Regions from separate parts of the Streptomyces sp. NBC_00385 genome, predicted to be linked through region 2. Evidence: riboswitches for the same ligand, from Rfam matches in the RefSeq annotation. Region 2 holds a riboswitch; each other region holds the start of a gene.

Region 1 (4,481 bases), 630 kb from region 2:
AAGCCGTCGGCGGCGTCCGCCTGGACGAAGTCGTTGATGGTCGACGCGACGGTGTCCGGTGAGCCGACGAAGGCCTGGCGGTTGCCGGTTTCGATGACGAGGTCGCGGATCGACCAGTTCTTCGCGGCCGCGAGCTCCCGCCACTCCCGGGCGATGGCCAGCGGATCGCGGTACATGCGTACCTGCGCGCGGCCGCGGGCGATCGTGTGTTCGCCGAGGTCCGGGTCGATGTCGGGAAGCGGGCCTTCGGGGTCGTACGAGGACAGGTCGCGGTTCCAGACGAACTCGAGGTGCTTGATCGCGGTGGCGCCGCTGACCTGCTGCCGGCGTACGTCGCGGGCCAGTTCCCGCGCCTCGGCGTCCGTGTCGCCGAGGACGAAGGTCGCGGCGGGAAGGATCAGCAGCTGATCGTGGGTGCGGCCATGGCGGGCGAGCCTGCCCTTGACGTCCGTATAGAACGCCTGTCCCTCCTTGAGGGTGCTGTAGCGGCTGAAGATCGCGTCGGCGCCCTCCGCCGCGAACTCGCGTCCGTCGTCGGAGTCACCGGCCTGGAAGATCACCGGGCGGCCCTGCGGGCTGCGCGGGACGTTGAACCGCCCCTCGATGTCGAAGTGCTGTCCCTTGTGCGCGAAGGACCCGGCCCGGGCGTCCCGGAGGAAGACGCCGGCCCCCTGATCGGCGACGATCTCGTCGCCGCGCCATGAGTCGAACAGTTCGTTGGCCGTGGCGAGGAACTCCTTGGCCCGGGAGTACCGCTCCTCCTGCGGAAGGAATCCGCCGCGGCGGAAGTTCTCGCCCGTGAAGGCGTCCCACGAGGTGACGACGTTCCACGCCGCGCGCCCGCCCGACAGATGATCGAGGCTGGCGAACTGGCGGGCCACCTCATAGGGCTCGTTGAACGTGGAGTTGATCGTGCCGGTGAGGCCCAGGCGTTCGGTGACGGCCGCCAGGGCGGACAGCACGGTGAAGGTGTCGGGGCGCCCGACGACATCCAAGTCGTAGATCTGCCCGCCCTGTTCACGGAGCCGGAGCCCTTCGGCGAGGAACAGGAAGTCGAACTTGGCCCGTTCGGCGGTACGCGCGAAGTGCGCGAACGAGCTGAATTCGACATGGCTGCCTGCCGCGGGATCGCTCCACACGGTGGTGTTGTTCACGCCCGGGAAGTGGGCGGCGAGATGGATCTGCTTGAGCGGCTTGCCGGTGCTGGTGCCGGCGCCGTTGCTGGTGCTCATGTCTGTGGTCCCTCCGGCTCAGACGGCGGCGTAGCGGTTGGCGGGGCGGGCGAGTCCGAGCAGCCCGCGCAGGGTGCCGGCCTCGTAGGCGGTCCGGAAGGCGCCTCGGCGCTGCAGTTCGGGTACGAGTTGACGGGTGATCGCCGGGAGGTCGTGGGCGGTCGCCGCGGGGCGCAGCCGGAATCCGGTGAGCCCGGCCCGCTGCCATTCCAGGAGCAGGTCCGCCAGTTGCGCGGGTGTGCCGGTGAAGACCTTCGCGTCACTGGTGTACGGATATCCCGCGAGGCCGTCGAGCCGGTCCCGGCGGGCTGCTGCGGCTCCGGGATCGTCGTCGAGGAAGACGACGAGGTCCCCGAAGATGTGGAGGGGCTCCTCCGCGCGCCCCGCGGCTGCCTGTTCGGCACGTATCTCTTCGACGATGGTTCGGGCCCGGACCGCGTCGTGCGGGGTGACATAGCCGATGTCCGTGGAGCGGGCCACCAGTCGGAACGGCACGCTTTGGTGGGCCAGGGCGCTGACGACCGGCTGTCCCTGCGGGGGCCGGGGCGTGATCGAGGGGCCCTTGACACTGAAGTGCCGTCCCTCGAAGTCGATGTAGTGCAGCTTGTCGCGGTCGATGAAGCGGCCGGTGGCGACGTCGCGTATCTCCGCCCCGTCCTCCCAGCTGTCCCAGAGTCGGCGCACCGCCTCGACGTAGTCGGCGGCCTCCTCGAAGAGTTCGGCGGTCAGGTCGCGGACGGCCGGGGTGTCCAGGTCCTCGACGCCGAAGTGCGGGAACGTGCGGCGGCCGAAGTGCGCGGCTTCGTGCTGCCGGGCCGACACCTGAATGCGCAGACCGGCCCGGCCGGTGCTGACGTAGTCGAGCGTGGCGATCGCCTTGGAGATGTGGAACGGCTCCGTGTGCGTGGCGACGACGGTGGGAACGAGCCCGATGTGCCGGGTCAGCGGGGCCACGCGGGCGGCGACGAGTACCGCGTCGAGGCGCCCGCGCTCCTGGTCGGTGCGGTCGTCGGGCCCCGTGAACCGCGAGGACTGGAGCCCGAGCGCGTCCTCGATCGTGACGAAGTCGAGCAGGCCGCGTTCGGCCTCCTGGACGGTGTCGGCCCAGTACGCGGCGGTGAGCAGTTCCCCGGGCCGGGCCTCCGGCTCACGCCATGCGGCCGGGTGCCAGCCCGCGCCGTTGAGCGCGACGGCGAGGTGCAGGGGGGAGGACAGGGGAGGGTGCGGGGATGACGGTGCGGACACGACAGGCTGCCTTCCTGATCGACCGTGGGTGATCGCCGGGCCTCGTCGGGAGGTTCGGCGTCGCGGGTACGGATCAGGAACAACAGAGCGCGGCAGCCACGCGCTGGAGGTCGATGTGGGGCCGGGAGTAGAGGTGGACGCGGCGCCGCGGGGCGAGCACCCTGACGAGCGGGCAGGTCACCGATGGCATGACCGTCGCCTCCGCTCTTCCGGCTCGGCGGGCCCGGAGGCCTCGCGCTTGCGGAACCCGGACGGGCCCCGCCTGGTCGTCACCTGAAGCACCCCGCCGCGCAGGAGGGTTGCCGGTCGGCAAGCCAGGGCTTGACGCTGACACTCATGACCTGCCCGGAACGCTACGCGCGCCGGGCCCGCCGCGCAATGCCCGGCGGATCATGGCCGTACTCGCCTTGCTCCGACTCGCCTTGGTCCGACTCGCCTTGCTCCGACTCGCCTTGCTCCGAACGACAACAACGCGGCTGCGCCGCCTGTTCCGTCCACCCGCCCTATCAGGGCGGAGAGTTCCGGCGTCACCGTCCCCGCCCCCGGAGGACGGTGAGCGGCACCTGCGCACCGAGCCCCTCCCGGGCTCCGGATCGCGGCAGTCCGGACGCGCCTTGACCGCCGCACGGGCCCGTCCGCGTACGGATCACGCGCGCCCCGCCGCCTTCTGGGTCCTGCGGGACAGCGAGTCCACGACCACGGCCGCCAGCAGGACCGATCCCGTGATCATGAACTGGACGGCGTTGCTGACACCCATGATGTTCATCCCGGACTGGATGGACCCGATCACCAGGGCGCCGAGCAGGGCCGACCAGACGGAGCCGCGCCCGCCGAACAGACTGGTCCCGCCGATGACGGCGGCGGCGATGACGTTCATCAGCAGATTGCCGCCGCCCGAGGTCTGGCTCGCCGACTGGATCTGTCCGGCGAGGAAGAGGCCCCCGACCGCCGCCATGGCGCCGGCGATCGAGAAGACGGTCATCCGGACGAACGGCACGCTGATGCCGGCGCGTCGCGCCCCCTCGGAGTTGCCGCCGACCGCGAACACCTTCCGCCCGTACGTGGTGCGGCGGAGCACGAAGTCCAGTACCACCAGCACGATCAGAAAGATCAGAAGGGCGAGCGGGAGGCCCTGGTACTGGTTGAGGATGTACGCGGTGACGAACGCGATGGCGGCGATGACGACGGTACGCAGCACGATCTCGGCGACCGGCCGGGACGGCACCCGGGCCGCTCTGCGGCGTGCGGCGTCCAGGAGGGAGGCCGTGAGGAAGAGTCCGACCCCGACGGCCGCGGCCGCGTAGGCGGCGGCCGGGCTGTGGTAGATGGTCGAGTAGATCTCGGCGACGATGCTGTCGGCGGGGATGTTGACCGTGCCGCTGGATCCCAGTACCTGGAGCATCAGCCCGTTCCAGGCGAGGTTGCCTGCCAGGGTGACGACGAAGGCCGGCACGCCCACTTTCGCGAAGAAGAAGCCCTGGATGAGGCCGACGGCCGCTCCGCCCAGCACCGCGACGAGAAGCGCCAGCCATTCGTTCATGCCGTTCAGGACGTTGAGCACGGCGAAGATCGCAGCGCACAGGCCGCTCACGGAGCCGACGGACAGGTCGATCTCGCCGAGGAGCAGGACGAAGACGATGCCTACGGCGATCATGCCGGTGCCGACGATCTGCTGGCTCAGGTCGGAGAGGTTCTGGGCCGAGAGGAACGTACTGTTCAGGCTGCCGAACACGGTCCAGATGATGATCACGGCGATGACGACGGGCAGGGAGCCCAGTTCCCCGCTGCGCGTCTTGCGCCAGAACTCGCCGGCGTACCCGCGGATGCCCTCGTCGCGGACGAGCAGGCGGGTGTCGACGGCCGGCATGGCATCGCGTGCGGGTTCCTGGGCGGCGTCGTCGGCGTCGCGGGCGGGATCGCGGGTCATCGCTCCTCCTCCCGCTTGCGGGCCTGGCGCCGGGTGACCGCGCTGTCGGAGGCCCCGGTGATGGCGGAGATGATCTC
Region 2 (4,481 bases):
CAGGAGCTGCCGCGCGTCGGCGTGCCGGGTGAGGGCCCAGGCCGGGACACCGAGCAGCTCGATCCGGGCCAGCGGTCCGGCGTCGCGCAACCGCGTCGTCTCCCCGTCCAGGTCCTGGACCATCGGGTCGATGACGACGGTCCCGCCGTTCGGGGCTGCGGCCTGGGCGGCGGCGTGGGGGCAGTTCACGAGAAGTCTCCTGTCGTACGAACGGGGGTGAACCGAACGGGGAGCGAGGTGGTGCCACGCAGGAACGCGGAGGGCCGTCGTACGAGGTCGTCGACGGGAACGGCGAGCTGGAGATCGGGCAGCCGGTCGAGCAGGACCTCGATGCCGGTACGGGCGATGATCTCGGCGATCTCCTGGGCGGGGAACGGGCACCGGTACTCGCCGTGGCTGAAGGCGAGATGGGCGCCGTTGCCGCCCTGCGCCGGTCCTCCGGTGCCGGACACGCCCTGCCGGATCAGCGGGTCGGTGTTGGCTGCGCCGAGCCCGAGCAGCAGCATGTCCCCGGCCTTGATCCGCTGACCGCCGAGCCGGGTGTCCCGTACGGCCCAGCGCCCGGCGAGGATCTGGGTCGGCGTGTCCTCCCAGAGCACCTCGTTCATGGCCTCACCGATGCTGCGCCGGCCACGGGCCATGGAGTCGGCGAACGCGTCCTCGGTGAGCATCAGCCGCAGGGAGTTGCTGACCCAGTCGGCGGTGGTGAGGTGCCCGGCGGCCGTGATGGCCATCAGGTCGAGCATGTACTCCTCGTCGGTGAACGCCTCGGGGAAGGCGAGCATGCGGGAGGTCACGTCATCCCCGGGCACGGCCCGTTTCGCGGCCACCAGCCGGGCCATGTGTTCCCCGAACCGCAGATGGGCGCTCTGCGCGTCCGGTCCGCCGTCGGCCAGGTCCTTCAACACCTGGGCGATGTCGGCACCTTCGTCATCGGGAAACCCGACCAGGCGGGCGAGGACGAGAACGGGAAGGGGCTCGCAGAAGTCGGCGACGAGGTCGGCCGTGCCACGGCTGCACACGTCGTCGATCAGCCGGTCGGCCAACTGCTCGCAGTGGCTGCGGATCTGGAACGGATCGGCGCCTTCGAGGGCCGGCCCGACCATCCGGGCATGCCGCCGGTGCTCCTCGCCGGCGCTGAAGTAGATGGACGGCAGGGGGCGCCCCACCATCGGCAGCAGCGGCCAGTCGTCGGGGATGTGGGGCCACTGGTTCCACAGGCCGACATCGCGCGGGAACAGCTCGCCGTCACTGGTGACTTGATGGAGTTCGCGGTACCCGATGACCAGCCAGGCCGGGAACCCGCCCGGCAGTTCCACGGGGACGACGGGTCCGTGGTCACGCCGCATGGTGCGGTACACGGCCTGCGGTTCGGTCTGGAACCCGGGGCCGCCGAGCGGCACGGCTCCGGTGTGCGCCGGACAGCCGGGAGGAGGCGGAGGAGGGGAGGTCGGCGCGGGCTCTGTGGAAGAAGGGCGCGTCATGAGTCCTGACTCCTGTGGCGACAGCTGCACGCGTCATGATCATGCGATCAACGCATGTTCACTATAAGGATTTTGTGTGACCTCGGAACGGTCAACGGCGATCAATCCCACACCCTGAACGGAACAACAGGACGACAACTCGGCACAATTGATGAGCATCGCGATGTACCGCTCGGGCCGACGCGCATCACGACGGAGCGGGCCTAAGCCAGGAACGCACGGCCCCCGGCACGGTCACCGTCGGCCCCGGCCTCGCACAGCTCCCCGCCCTCGTACCCGACGTTGACCAGCCCAGCGGCACCCCCCGCTGCCGCACCCGCGGCTACTGAACCCTCACCATCGCCGTACTCGAGCTTCAGCGCATGCCAGCGCGCCAGCCAGTACACCCGCCCGCGGTGACCGGCGAGGGTGTCCCGCAGCGCGGCGGGAGCGTGCGTCCACACGACGGGGAGGGCACCCGCGTAGTCGAAGGCGGCCCGCAGTTCGACCCACCCGTCGTCGCGGACATCACCGGAGGTGAGCAGGATCTCGACGGCCTGCCCCGGCTCCTGGCGGCACTTCTTCGCGTGGATCCAGTGCACGCGGTGGCCCGCGGCGTAGCGCGAGCACTCGTCGCTCCGCACGGAGTCGTTCTGGGTGAGATGACGCAGCATGGTGGGGTTCGCCTTCCGGGACAAGGACCCCGAGCGCCTGCACCGTGGTCCGCTGTTCCCCGTGCCCTTCGCACGGGGCAGGTCGTCACCCGGAGCACCCGCAGCGGAGCGGGGTGCCGTCCAGCAAGCCGGGGCTGTGCACTGGAACTCATGACCCGTACAAGATGCTAACGCACGCAAACCAACCGCCCGACGGGTGGTCAGGGGCCGGCGGGCGCCCGCCCGACGGACACCGCCCGCCCCCGACCACCTCTCCAGGCGCTGCCGGTCACCCGGTGACGAGACCCGGGTCGCTCGTACCGGCCTGACCGGTCTCGACGTGTCCGGCGAAGCGCCGCAGGAACGTGGGTTCCACGTCGGACACGACGGTGACGTCGTACCAGTTCTTGCTCCCCCGCAGGTCAAGCACCTGCTTGACAGTGGCGCCCGCACGGACCTCGACGGTCTGCACGCCGCCCCCGTACCCGGCGGCGCTGCGCACGGTCAGACGGACGGCAGCGGAGCCGCCGTTGACGAAGGTGAGCTCAAGCCCCCCACCGGACGTGACATGACGAGCCGTCACCTCGGGTCCCGTCACGTTCCCCCCGGCCCGGAAGGTGCGCAGGAAACCGTTGGGGCCATGGACGGTGAGGTCGGTCACTCCCTTGGAGTAGGCCGTGTTCCAGCTGTCCGCCAGGGACTTGCCGGCTTCGGTGGTGTACGTCCACGGCCCGTCGGTGCGGTTGGCGGAGGTCACCAGGAACTGCGCCCCTGCGGCGGCGCCGCCGCTGAAGGTGAGGCGGTACTTACCGGTGGCCGTATCGGCGGCACCGTCGACGAAGGGCGCGTAACGCAGCGGCCGGGTGGGCCGTGCGCCCTTCTCCTGCTTGGGCACGCTGCCGGTGGCGGGCGGGGCGGGGACGTAGTCGGGGTGCCGGAGGCGGTCCGGAGGTTCGTAGGCGTCGGTCGACGGCAGCGGGACGTCCGAGGCGTCCGCACTACGGAAGTCGAAGGCAGAGGTGAGATCTCCGCAGACAGCGCGCCGCCAGGGCGAGATGTTGGGCTCGTGCACACCGAAGCGCTGTTCCATGAACCGGATGACGGAGGTGTGGTCGAAGACCTCGGAGCACGCGAACCCGCCGGTGCTCCAAGGGGAGACGACGAGCATGGGCACCCGCTGACCGAGCCCGTAGGGACCGGCGGCGTACCGGATGTCGCCGGGGAAGTAGTCGGCGGTGGTGTCCACGGTGGACAGCCCCTGCGCGGGCCCCGAGGGCACGAAGGGCGGCACGACGTGATCGAAGAAGCCGTCGTTCTCGTCGTAGGTGATGAAGAGGGCGGTCCGGCCCCAGACCTCGGGGTCGGCGGTCAGCGCGTCCAGTACCTGGGAGATGTACCAGGCACCGTAGTTGGCAGGCCAGTTGGGATGCTCGCTGTAGGCCTCGGGCGAGACGATCCAGGAGACCTTCGGCAGCGTCCCGGCCCGGACGTCGGCCTTCAGGTCGTCGAGGAGCCCGCCACCGTTCTTGATGTCGGTACCGGTGCGGGCCTTGTCGTGGAGAGGATCCCCGGGCTCGGCGTTGCGGTAACCGTTGAAGTACAGCAGCGAGTTGTCACCGTACGTCCCCCGGTAGGCGTCGTCGATCCACCCCCAGGACCCGGCGGCGTCCAGCCCGTCACCGATGTCCTGGTAGACCTTCCACGACACCCCGGCCTGCTCCAGCCGCTCGGGGTAGGTGGTCCAGCCGTATCCTGCCTCGTCGTTGCCGAGCACGGGGCCGCCTCCGGAACCGTCGTTCCCCGTGTACCCGCTCCACAGGTAGTAGCGGTTGGGGTCGGTGCTCCCGATGAACGAGCAGTGGTACGCGTCGCAGACGGTGAACGCGTCGGCGAGGGCGTAGTGGAACGGTATGTCCTCACGTGTGAGGTGAGCCATGGTCGTCGCGGTCTTGGCCGGCACCCATTGGTCGTACGCACCCTTGTTGAACGCCCGGTGCCCGCCGGCCCAGTCATGGTTCAGGTCCCGGAGGAACTGCATCCCGAGCTCGTCGGCGGGCGGCCTGAACGGCAGCACCTCCTTGCCGAGGAGATCCTTCTGGTGCCAGACCGGCTTTCCGCTGGGGAGCGTGACGGGCCGCGGATCACCGAAGCCGCGCACGCCGTTCATGGTGCCGAAGTAGTGGTCGAAGGAACGGTTCTCCTGCATCAGGACAACAATGTGCTCGACGTCCTGCACGCTGCCCGTACGCCCCTTCGCGGGAAGGGAGGCGGCGCGGGCGATGCTGCTCGACAAGGCCGTATAGGCGGCTGTCCCTCCGGCGAGTTGCAGGAGGCGTCGACGGTTCAGTTCTGCCATGGGTGGGGG
Region 3 (4,481 bases), 3.1 Mb from region 2:
TCGCTGACCCTCTTCGAGGGTGCGGTACCCGTCCATCTGGATCGCGCTGTAGTGGACGAAAACATCCGCACCACCGTCGACCGCGATGAAGCCGTACCCCTTCTCCGCGTTGAACCACTTGACGGTGCCCTGAGCCATGCCTAACTCCCCTATTACTGGCCCTTGCACAGGACCGCACTTCGCGGGCCCGGGTCAGAACTCACCCTCCGACAGGAGAGGGTGGGTGCGCCGGAACGCGTCGACCGCGGCCGAATGTATCTGCCCAACTGCCCTCTGCAACAGGTCAATCGGACGAGAATTCTGAGCAGAACCGATCGCCCGAATATGAGGAATTCATGAGATTCCAGGGCAAGTCGGGCCAGGCAAAGGCGACTTATGGCGCAAGGAGCTCGAACACTTTGGCTGCTTCTTGTCGTGGCCAGGCGCATTCTCATATGCGGGGGGCACGGGCAGCGGAGGGGACTTCCCTCACTGTACCCCGCTCAACCATGCAGAATTGCCCCCTCCGCTTCTCTTGCGGAGGGGGCAATCATGGTCACGCTGTGAAGTCGGCCCGGTGGCCGCGAAAGGCCCGGGCCGTGGCTCAGCAGCCGCCGGCGACGGCCGGGATGATGGAGATGCCCGCGCCGTCCGGGGTGACCGCGTCCAGGCCGCCCTCGAAGCGCACGTCGTCGTCGTTGACGTACACGTTCACGAAGCGGCGCAGCTTGCCCTGGTCGTCCAGGACGCGGGCGGCGATGCCCGGGTGGTCCTTCTCCAGGGACTCGATGACCTGGGAGAGGGTCGCGCCCTCGGCCGGGACCTCGGCCTGGCCGCCCGTGTAGGTGCGGAGGATGGTGGGGATACGGACCTTGACGCTCATGGTGGGTGCCCTTCCTGAAGTCTCGGGTGGTCGGAAGCTTCTCAGCTGGTGGCAGCGAGGCCCGCGGCGCGGAAGGCGTCCAGGCTCGGGCGGATCGTGGCGCTCACCTGCGAGGTGGCGGCCACGGCGTCCAGCGTCTTGAGGCCGTCACCGGTGTTCAGGACGACGGTGGTGAGCGACGGGTCGAGCAGACCGGCGTCGATCAGCTTCTTCGTCACGCCGACCGTCACGCCGCCCGCCGTCTCGGCGAAGATGCCCTCGGTGCGGGCCAGCAGCTTGATCGCGTCGACGACCTGCTCGTCGTTGACGTCCTCGACGGCGCCGCCGGTGCGGCGGGCGATGTCCAGGACGTACGGGCCGTCGGCCGGGTTGCCGATCGCCAGGGACTTGGCGATCGTGTTCGGCTTCTGCGGCCGTACGACGTCGTGACCGGCCTTGAAGGCGGTGGAGACCGGGGAGCAGCCCTCGGCCTGGGCGCCGAAGATCTTGTACGGCTTGTCCTCGACCAGCCCGAGCTTGATCAGCTCCTGGAGACCCTTGTCGATCTTCGTGAGCTGCGAGCCGGACGCGATCGGGATGACGAGTTGGTCGGGCAGCTGCCAGCCGAGCTGCTCGCAGATCTCGTAGGCCAGCGTCTTGGAGCCCTCGCCGTAGTACGGGCGCAGGTTGACGTTGACGAATCCCCAGCCCTCGCCGAGCGGGTCGCCGATGAGCTCGGAGCAGAAGCGGTTGACGTCGTCGTAGTTGCCCTCGATGCCGACCAGCTCACCGCCGTACACCGCGGCCATGACGACCTTGCCCTGCTCCAGGTCGTGCGGGATGAACACGCACGAGCGCAGACCGGCCCGGGCGGCGGCGGCGCCCACGGCGCCGGCGAGGTTACCGGTGGAGGAGCAGGACAGCGTGGTGAATCCGAAAGCGCGGGCGGCCTCGACGGCGATCGCGACGACGCGGTCCTTGAAGGAGTGCGTCGGGTTGCCGGAGTCGTCCTTGACGTACAGACCGCCGGTGACGCCCAGCTCGCGGGCGAGGTTGTCGGCCTTGACCAGCTTGGTGAAGCCGGGGTTGATGTTGGGCTTGTCCGCGACATCGGAGGGGACCGGCAGCAGCGGCGCGTAGCGCCAGATGTTGTTGGGTCCGGCCTCGATGCGCTTCTTCAGCTCGTCCGGGGAGCCGCTCGGCAGGTCGTACGCCACTTCGAGCGGCCCGAAACAGGACGCGCAGGCGAAAAGGGGGCCGAGTGCGAATCGCTCTCCGCATTCGCGGCAGGAAAGCGCCGCGGCGGGACCAAGGTCCACGGAAGTCTCGGTGGGTGCTGCAACAGTCTCGATAGCCATGATGGCGAGGCCCTTTCTCCTCATCTTCCTCGCGACGCATTTCGTCACGAGACGGAATTGGCACCTTCCCCACCTGACCTCGCGGTCGGCGGGAGGGTTGCCGGGACTTCAACGGGCCGTTCCCTCAGTCCCTCTGGATGAGCGCTGTGGCACTGGACCATGGATCCAGGCGTTTATCGGCGGATGGACCCCGGCATGCGACGGCCATCTGCGTTGTTCAAGACTGTAACCGAAGCACCGGACTGTTGAGATAGTCGTCCGTACCGCGAGATGGATCACATACAGGGAGTATCGACCGTGCTGGAAGAGGTCGAACGCTGGCTGACCAGGCGTTCCTGGTCAGCCGCCGACCGTCCGATGGACCGTCTGCTCGACGCCAGGAACGGCGCGAACGGTGCGAGCGTGAGTGTGGTGCTGCCCGCGCTGAACGAGGCGGAGACGGTCGGGGACATCGTCACGACGATCCGGCGCGAGCTCATGGAGAAGGTCCGGCTGGTCGACGAGCTCGTGGTGATCGACTCCGGTTCGACGGACGCCACCACCGAGGTCGCCCGCCGGGCCGGCGCCCGCGTCGTCCACCGCGACGCGATCCTGCCCCGCGTTCCGGCCGTCCCCGGCAAGGGCGAGGTGCTCTGGCGGTCACTCCTGGTGACCGGTGGCGACATCGTCTGCTTCATCGACGCGGACCTGAAGGACTTCTCGGCGGACTTCGTCTCCGGCATCGTCGGCCCGCTGCTGACCGATCCCTCGGTGCAGTTCGTCAAGGCCATGTACGACCGCCCGTTCGGCGACACCACCGGTCAGGGCGGCCGGGTCACCGAAATGGTGGCACGCCCGCTGCTCAATCTGCACTGGCCCCAGCTGGCCGGGTTCGTCCAGCCGCTGGGCGGCGAGTACGCCGTGCGCCGCTCGCTGCTGGAGCGGCTGCCGTTCCCGGTCGGTTACGGAGTGGAGCTGGGCCTGCTCGTCGACGCCCTGCACACGGTCGGCCTGGACGCGCTCGCCCAGGTCGACGTCGGTGTCAGGAAGCACCGCCACCAGGACGGCCAGGCGCTCGGCCGGATGGCGGCCGCCATCTACCGGACCGCTCAACTCCGCCTTTCCAGGGGGCATCTGGTCCGCCCGTCACTGACCCAGTTCGAGCGCGGTGAGCACGGGTTCGTCCCGCGCACCTACCCGGTGGACACCGAGGAACGGCCGCCGATGCGCGAGATCGAGGAGTACGTTTCACGCCGCGCGGCGTGACGTGGCCTGCTTTCGCACGTTTGGGCGGTTCATGATCGGGCTAGATTTCGCCCATGGTCTCCGAGCAAGCCCCTCAGCCCGCTGCCCAGGTACTCGTCGCGTCCAACCGCGGCCCGGTCTCGTACGCGCTGCGCGAGGACGGCACCCTCGACGCCAAGCGCGGCGGAGGCGGACTCGTCTCCGGCCTGAGCGCCGTGGACGACAAGATGTGGGTCTGCGCCGCCCTCGGGGACGGTGACCGGGAGGCGGTGCGGCGCGGGGTCGGCGAACCTGGCGTACGGATGCTCGACATCGACGCGGACGTGCACGCCGACGCGTACAACGGCATCGCCAACTCGGTGCTCTGGTTCGTCCACCACCTGCTCTACCAGACCCCCGTCGAGCCGGTCTTCGACGCGGAGTTCCGCCGGCAGTGGGCCTCCTTCGAGACCTACAACCGGGCCTTCGCCGTCGCGCTCGCCGAGGAGGCGGGCGAGGGCGCCGCGGTCCTCGTGCAGGACTACCACCTGGCGCTGGTGCCCGGGATGCTCCGCGAGCTCCGGCCCGACCTGCGGATCGGCCACTTCTCGCACACCCCGTGGGCACCCGTCGACTACTTCCGGCTGCTGCCCGACGACATCGCCGAGCAGCTGCTGCGCGGCATCCTCGGCGCGGACCGGGCGGCGTTCCTGACCCGCCGCTGGGCGGACGCGTTCATCGGCTGCTGTGCGGAGATCCTCGGGGGCACCGGGCACACCCGGATCGGGGTGCACGGCCTGGGCGCCGACGCGGACTTCCTGCGCCGCCGCGCCCATGAGGCGGATGTGGACGAGCGGATGGCGGCGCTGCGGGAGCAGGTGGGCCCCGGCCGGAAGACGATCGTGCGGGTGGACCGTACGGAACTGTCCAAGAACATCGTCCGCGGGATGCTCGCCTACCGCGCCCTGCTCGACGAGCGGCCCGAGTGGCGCGGGCGCGTCGTCCACATCGCGTTCGCCTACCCCTCGCGCCAGGACCTGGCGGTCTACCGGGAGTACACGGCCGAGGTGCAGCGCGTC
Region 4 (4,481 bases), 5.8 Mb from region 2:
CCGGGCGGTGACTTCGTCGCCAGGTTCTACTCGGTGCACATCCTGCTGCTGCCGGGCATCATGCTCGGGCTGCTGGTGGCCCACCTGATCCTGGTCTTCTACCACAAGCACACGCAGTTCGCGGGTCCCGGCCGGACGAACAAGAACGTCGTCGGCATGCCGCTGCTTCCGGTGTACATGGCGAAGGCGGGCGGGTTCTTCTTCCTCGTCTTCGGTGTCATCGCGATCATCGCGGGCATCGCCTCGATCAACCCCATCTGGGCCATCGGGCCCTACCGCCCGGACCAGGTGTCCACCGGCGCCCAGCCCGACTGGTACATGGGCTTCTCCGAGGGCCTGATCCGTGTCATGCCGGGCTGGGAGATCAACCTCTGGGGCCACACGCTGGTCCTGGGCGTGTTCGTCCCGCTGGTGATCTTCCCGCTGGTCCTGGCCGCGATCGCGGTCTACCCGTTCATCGAGTCCTGGGTCACCGGGGACAAGCGCGAGCACCACATCCTGGACCGTCCGCGCAACGTGCCGACCCGTACCGCCTTCGGCGTCGCGTGGATCACCTGGTACATGGTGCTGCTCATGGGTGGTGGAAACGACCTCTGGGCCACGCACTTCCACCTGTCGATCAACTCGATCACCTGGTTCGTGCGGATCGCGTTCTTCGTCGCTCCGGTCATCGCGTTCGTCGTCACCAAGCGGATCTGCCTCGGCCTTCAGCGCCGGGACAAGGAGAAGGTGCTGCACGGGCGCGAGTCCGGCCTCATCAAGCGCCTGCCGCACGGTGAGTTCGTCGAGGTCCACGAGCCGCTGGCACCCGCTCAGCTGCACACGCTCACCGCGCACGAGCAGTACAAGCCGGTCGAGATCGGCCCGTTGGTCGACGAGAACGGTGTCAAGCGCAAGGTGTCCGTGGTGCAGAAGGTGCGGGCCAGGCTCAGCAAGGGCTACTACGGCGAGGACAGCCAGATCGCCAAGCCCACCGCCGAGGAGTACAAGGAGATCACCAGCGGCCACGGCCACCACTGATCACCTGAACTGATCGCCACAGCAGGAGCCCCGTCCATTCGATGGACGGGGCTCTTCGCTGTCCGTGGCGCTCGATAGGGTGGACCCATCCCCTTTATCGGCTGTGGACCCAGGAGCGGACCATGAACGTTGTGACCCCGGTCGGCGGCGACAGCGTGGCGGCTCGTTCCTGGCCCGGCGTGCTGACCCCCCTGCTGCGCGGCCAGGACCTGACCGAGGACGACACCGCTTGGGCGATGGACCGCATCATGAGCGGCGAGGCGACCGATGTGCAGATCGCCGGCTTCGCGGTGGCGCTGCGCGCCAAGGGCGAGACCGTCACGGAGGTCTCCGGCCTGGTCCGTGCGATGTACGAGCACGCCACGACCATCCATGTGCCGGGCCGCACGGTCGACATCGTGGGCACCGGCGGGGACATGGCCAAGACGGTCAACATCTCCACCATGTCGGCGATCGTCGTGGCGGGGACCGGCGCCAAGGTCGTCAAGCACGGCAACCGCGCCTCGTCGTCGGCCAGCGGTTCCTCCGACGTCCTGGGCAAGCTCGGCGTCAACCTGGACCTGCCCCCGCAGCGCGTCGTCGAGGTAGCCGAGGAAGCGGGCATCACGTTCTGCTTCGCCGTCAAGTTCCACCCCGCCCTGCGGTACGCGGCGAAGGCCCGGGCGGAGCTGGGCGCGCCGACCACCTTCAACATCCTCGGGCCGCTCACCAACCCGGCCAAGGTGCGCGCGCAGGCCATCGGCGTCGCCGACCTGCGCATGGCGCCCATCGTCGCGGGCGTCCTCGCCGAACGCGGCAACTCCTCCCTGGTCTTCCGGGGCGACGACGGTCTGGACGAGCTGACCACCACAGCGACCTCCCGTGTCTGGGTCGCCAGGAACGGCACGGTGCGCGAGGAGGCCTTCGACCCGCGCGACGTCGGCCTGGACCTGGTCCCGGTGGACGCCCTGCGCGGCGCCGACGCCTCGTACAACGCGGATGTGGCCCGCCGGCTGCTCGCCGGCGAGACGGGCCCCGTACGGGACGCGGTCCTGCTCAACTCCGCGGCGGCGCTCGTCGCGCTGGACCCGGGGGAGGGCACGCTCGCCGAGCAGCTCACCGCGGGAATCGCGAAGGCCGCCGAGTCCATCGACTCGGGCGCGGCCGGCCGGGCGCTGGAGAGATGGGTCGTGGCCAGCAACGCCTGAGAGGGCTCAGGGCACGGATGTGAGGCAGGGCGCAGTCCAGATCATGGACTGCGCCTTGCGCGTTCGCGTACGTATGGCAAGATGCTGCGCAGGTCATGAGTGACAGCGACTACGGCCCCGGCCCGCTGTCCGGCAACCCTCCGTCCGTGGCGGGGTGCCCCGGGTGAAGACCAGGCCGCAGGCAGCGAGGTCTGCGGCAAGCGCGGACCCCTCGACATCGTGAGATGTCCACCCGTGGGGTCCTGGTCCTCAGGGAGCCTCTTGTGAGCAAGCGAATGCGATAGGGCTTTTCGGCCCTCCTCCGCACACCCTTCTTTCTTCCTCCGTGCTGCCGCGTATCCGCAGGCACGCGGGATTCGCCTGCCTGTTACGGGAGTTCGCCATGTCTGTCCTCACTGCTGCCACCGACCAGTCGATTTGTGCCCCGCTGCCGGTTCTGGGCAAGGATGTGACGGTTCCGCTGGTCACCGGCGGCGAGGTCACCTACGCCGCGCTGGACTACGCCGCCAGCGCACCGGCCCTCCAGCGGGTGTGGGACGACGTGGCCGCGTACGCGCCGTACTACGGCAGCGTCCACCGCGGGGCCGGCTACCTCTCTCAGCTGTCCACGGACCTCTTCGAGAGCAGCCGCGTCACCGTCGCGGAGTTCCTCGGCTGCCGCGACGACGACCAGGTGGTCTTCACCCGGTCCACCACCGACTCGCTCAACCTGCTCTCCGCGGCCCTGCCCGCCGACTGCCAGGTGTTCGTCTTCGAGACCGAGCACCACGCCTCGCTGCTGCCCTGGCGCGACGCCCGGGTGACGTACCTGAACGCCCCGCGCACCCCGGACCAGGCCGTCGAGACCCTGGAGCGCGCGCTCGCCGGCCGTGACCCCTACGGGCCCGCGCTGGTCTGTGTCACCGGCGCCTCCAACGTCACCGGTGAGCTGTGGCCGGTCAAGGAGCTCGCCGCCGCCGCGCACGCCCACGGTGCCCGGATCGTGCTCGACGCAGCCCAGCTCGCCCCGCACCACCCCGTCGACATCGCCGAGCTGGACGTCGACTGGGTCGCCTTCTCCGGTCACAAGCTGTACGCGCCGTTCGGCTCGGGCGTCCTCGCCGGCCGCTCCGACTGGCTGACCGCCGCCGAGCCCTACCTGGCCGGCGGCGGCGCCTCCCGCCAGGTCGCCCGGCGCGCCGACGGCGGGGTGGACGTCGAGTGGCACACCACCGCCGCCCGCCACGAGGCCGGTTCGCCCAACGTCATCGGTGTCTACTCCATCGCCTCCGCCTGCAAGGCCCTCACCGAGGCCGGGTTCGACAGCCTGGTCGCCCGGGAGCAGCGCCTCGTCACCGAGGTCCGTGCCGGACTCGCCGAGGTGCCCGAGGTCAAGGTGCTCTCGCTGTTCGGCGACGACGCCCCGCGGGTCGGCGTCATCTCCTTCGTGGTGGAGGGCTGGAACAGCTCGCACTTCGCCGCGGCGCTCTCCGCCGAGTACGGCATCGGGGTGCGCGACGGTCTGTTCTGCGCCCACCCCCTCGTACGCACCCTGCTCGGCAGTGACCCGCAGGACGTCGGGGAGTGCGGCGCGCCGGAGGCGGAGCCGGGCCAGAAGTCCCTCAACGCGATCCGGGTCAGCTTCGGTGCCGGTACGCCGGACGAGCACGTCGAGCGCTTCCTGCGGGCGGTCAAGGAGCTCGTGAGCGAGGGCGCCCAGTGGAAGTACCGCACCGAGGACGGCCGTTGCGTCCCGGACCGTGGTACCGCCACCCAGGTCTGAGGCCCTCGGTACAAGAGGCCGGGTACGGACAACTGTCCGTACCCGGCCTCAATGCTGACGTGGCTACGCGTCCAGCCCGATGGCGAAGGCCGCCTCCAGGTCGTGCTGGGAGTACGTGCGGAACGCGACATGTGTGTCGGTCCCCTCGACGCCGGGGATCTTGCTGATCCGGCCGGGGATGACGTCGGCGAGGTCGTCGTGCTTGGACACCCGGACCATGGCGATCAGATCGTAGGTACCGGTGACCGAGAAGACCTCGCTGACGCTGTCGAGCGCGGCGATGGCCTCGGCGATCTCGGGAATCCGGTCCACGCTGGTTTTGATGAGCACGATCGCGGTGATCACGGCTGTCTTTCTCCCTCGGTGGCCCCTGCTGGAGACTTCACTCTAGGGCCTTGCGGCCGGATCATGCCGGGCTCGCGGGGTCCGGCACGCGCATCTGCGATGTTGTCGTCGGTCGCCCATGCTCCGCAGCGACTCCCTTTATCCGGCCTGATCCGGCCGCAAGGCCC

What was found. Region 2 has a riboswitch for S-adenosylmethionine ahead of OG959_RS02900 (hypothetical protein). Riboswitches for the same ligand answer to the same signal wherever they lie in the genome.
Region 1: another riboswitch for S-adenosylmethionine. It lies ahead of OG959_RS00075 (putative leader peptide); the one in region 2 lies ahead of OG959_RS02900 (hypothetical protein).
Region 3: another riboswitch for S-adenosylmethionine. It lies ahead of thrC (threonine synthase); the one in region 2 lies ahead of OG959_RS02900 (hypothetical protein).
Region 4: another riboswitch for S-adenosylmethionine. It lies ahead of OG959_RS28860 (aminotransferase class V-fold PLP-dependent enzyme); the one in region 2 lies ahead of OG959_RS02900 (hypothetical protein).

What each region holds. Positions count from the first base shown of each region.
Region 1 covers NZ_CP107951.1:15,100-19,580, forward strand. Annotated here, with positions in the region: gene OG959_RS00065 (NtaA/DmoA family FMN-dependent monooxygenase) at 1-1,232, opposite strand, end outside; gene OG959_RS00070 (LLM class flavin-dependent oxidoreductase) at 1,251-2,477, opposite strand; gene OG959_RS00075 (putative leader peptide) at 2,551-2,667, opposite strand; SAM riboswitch class IV at 2,707-2,819, opposite strand; gene OG959_RS00080 (sugar ABC transporter permease) at 3,124-4,404, opposite strand; gene OG959_RS00085 (ATP-binding cassette domain-containing protein) at 4,401-4,481, opposite strand, start outside.
Region 2 covers NZ_CP107951.1:645,080-649,560, forward strand. Annotated here, with positions in the region: gene OG959_RS02890 (cytochrome P450 family protein) at 1-189, opposite strand, end outside; gene OG959_RS02895 (cytochrome P450) at 186-1,484, opposite strand; gene OG959_RS02900 (hypothetical protein) at 1,688-2,137, opposite strand; SAM riboswitch class IV at 2,184-2,293, opposite strand; gene OG959_RS02905 (phosphocholine-specific phospholipase C) at 2,406-4,472, opposite strand.
Region 3 covers NZ_CP107951.1:3,792,021-3,796,501, forward strand. Annotated here, with positions in the region: gene OG959_RS16620 (cold-shock protein) at 1-138, opposite strand, end outside; gene OG959_RS16625 (MoaD/ThiS family protein) at 584-862, opposite strand; gene thrC (threonine synthase) at 904-2,199, opposite strand; SAM riboswitch class I at 2,217-2,343, opposite strand; gene OG959_RS16635 (glucosyl-3-phosphoglycerate synthase) at 2,497-3,444, shown strand; gene OG959_RS16640 (alpha,alpha-trehalose-phosphate synthase (UDP-forming)) at 3,498-4,481, shown strand, end outside.
Region 4 covers NZ_CP107951.1:6,465,187-6,469,667, forward strand. Annotated here, with positions in the region: gene qcrB (cytochrome bc1 complex cytochrome b subunit) at 1-1,020, shown strand, start outside; gene trpD (anthranilate phosphoribosyltransferase) at 1,143-2,207, shown strand; SAM riboswitch class IV at 2,299-2,416, shown strand; gene OG959_RS28860 (aminotransferase class V-fold PLP-dependent enzyme) at 2,590-3,969, shown strand; gene OG959_RS28865 (Lrp/AsnC family transcriptional regulator) at 4,033-4,314, opposite strand; gene OG959_RS28870 (rhomboid family intramembrane serine protease) at 4,453-4,481, opposite strand, start outside.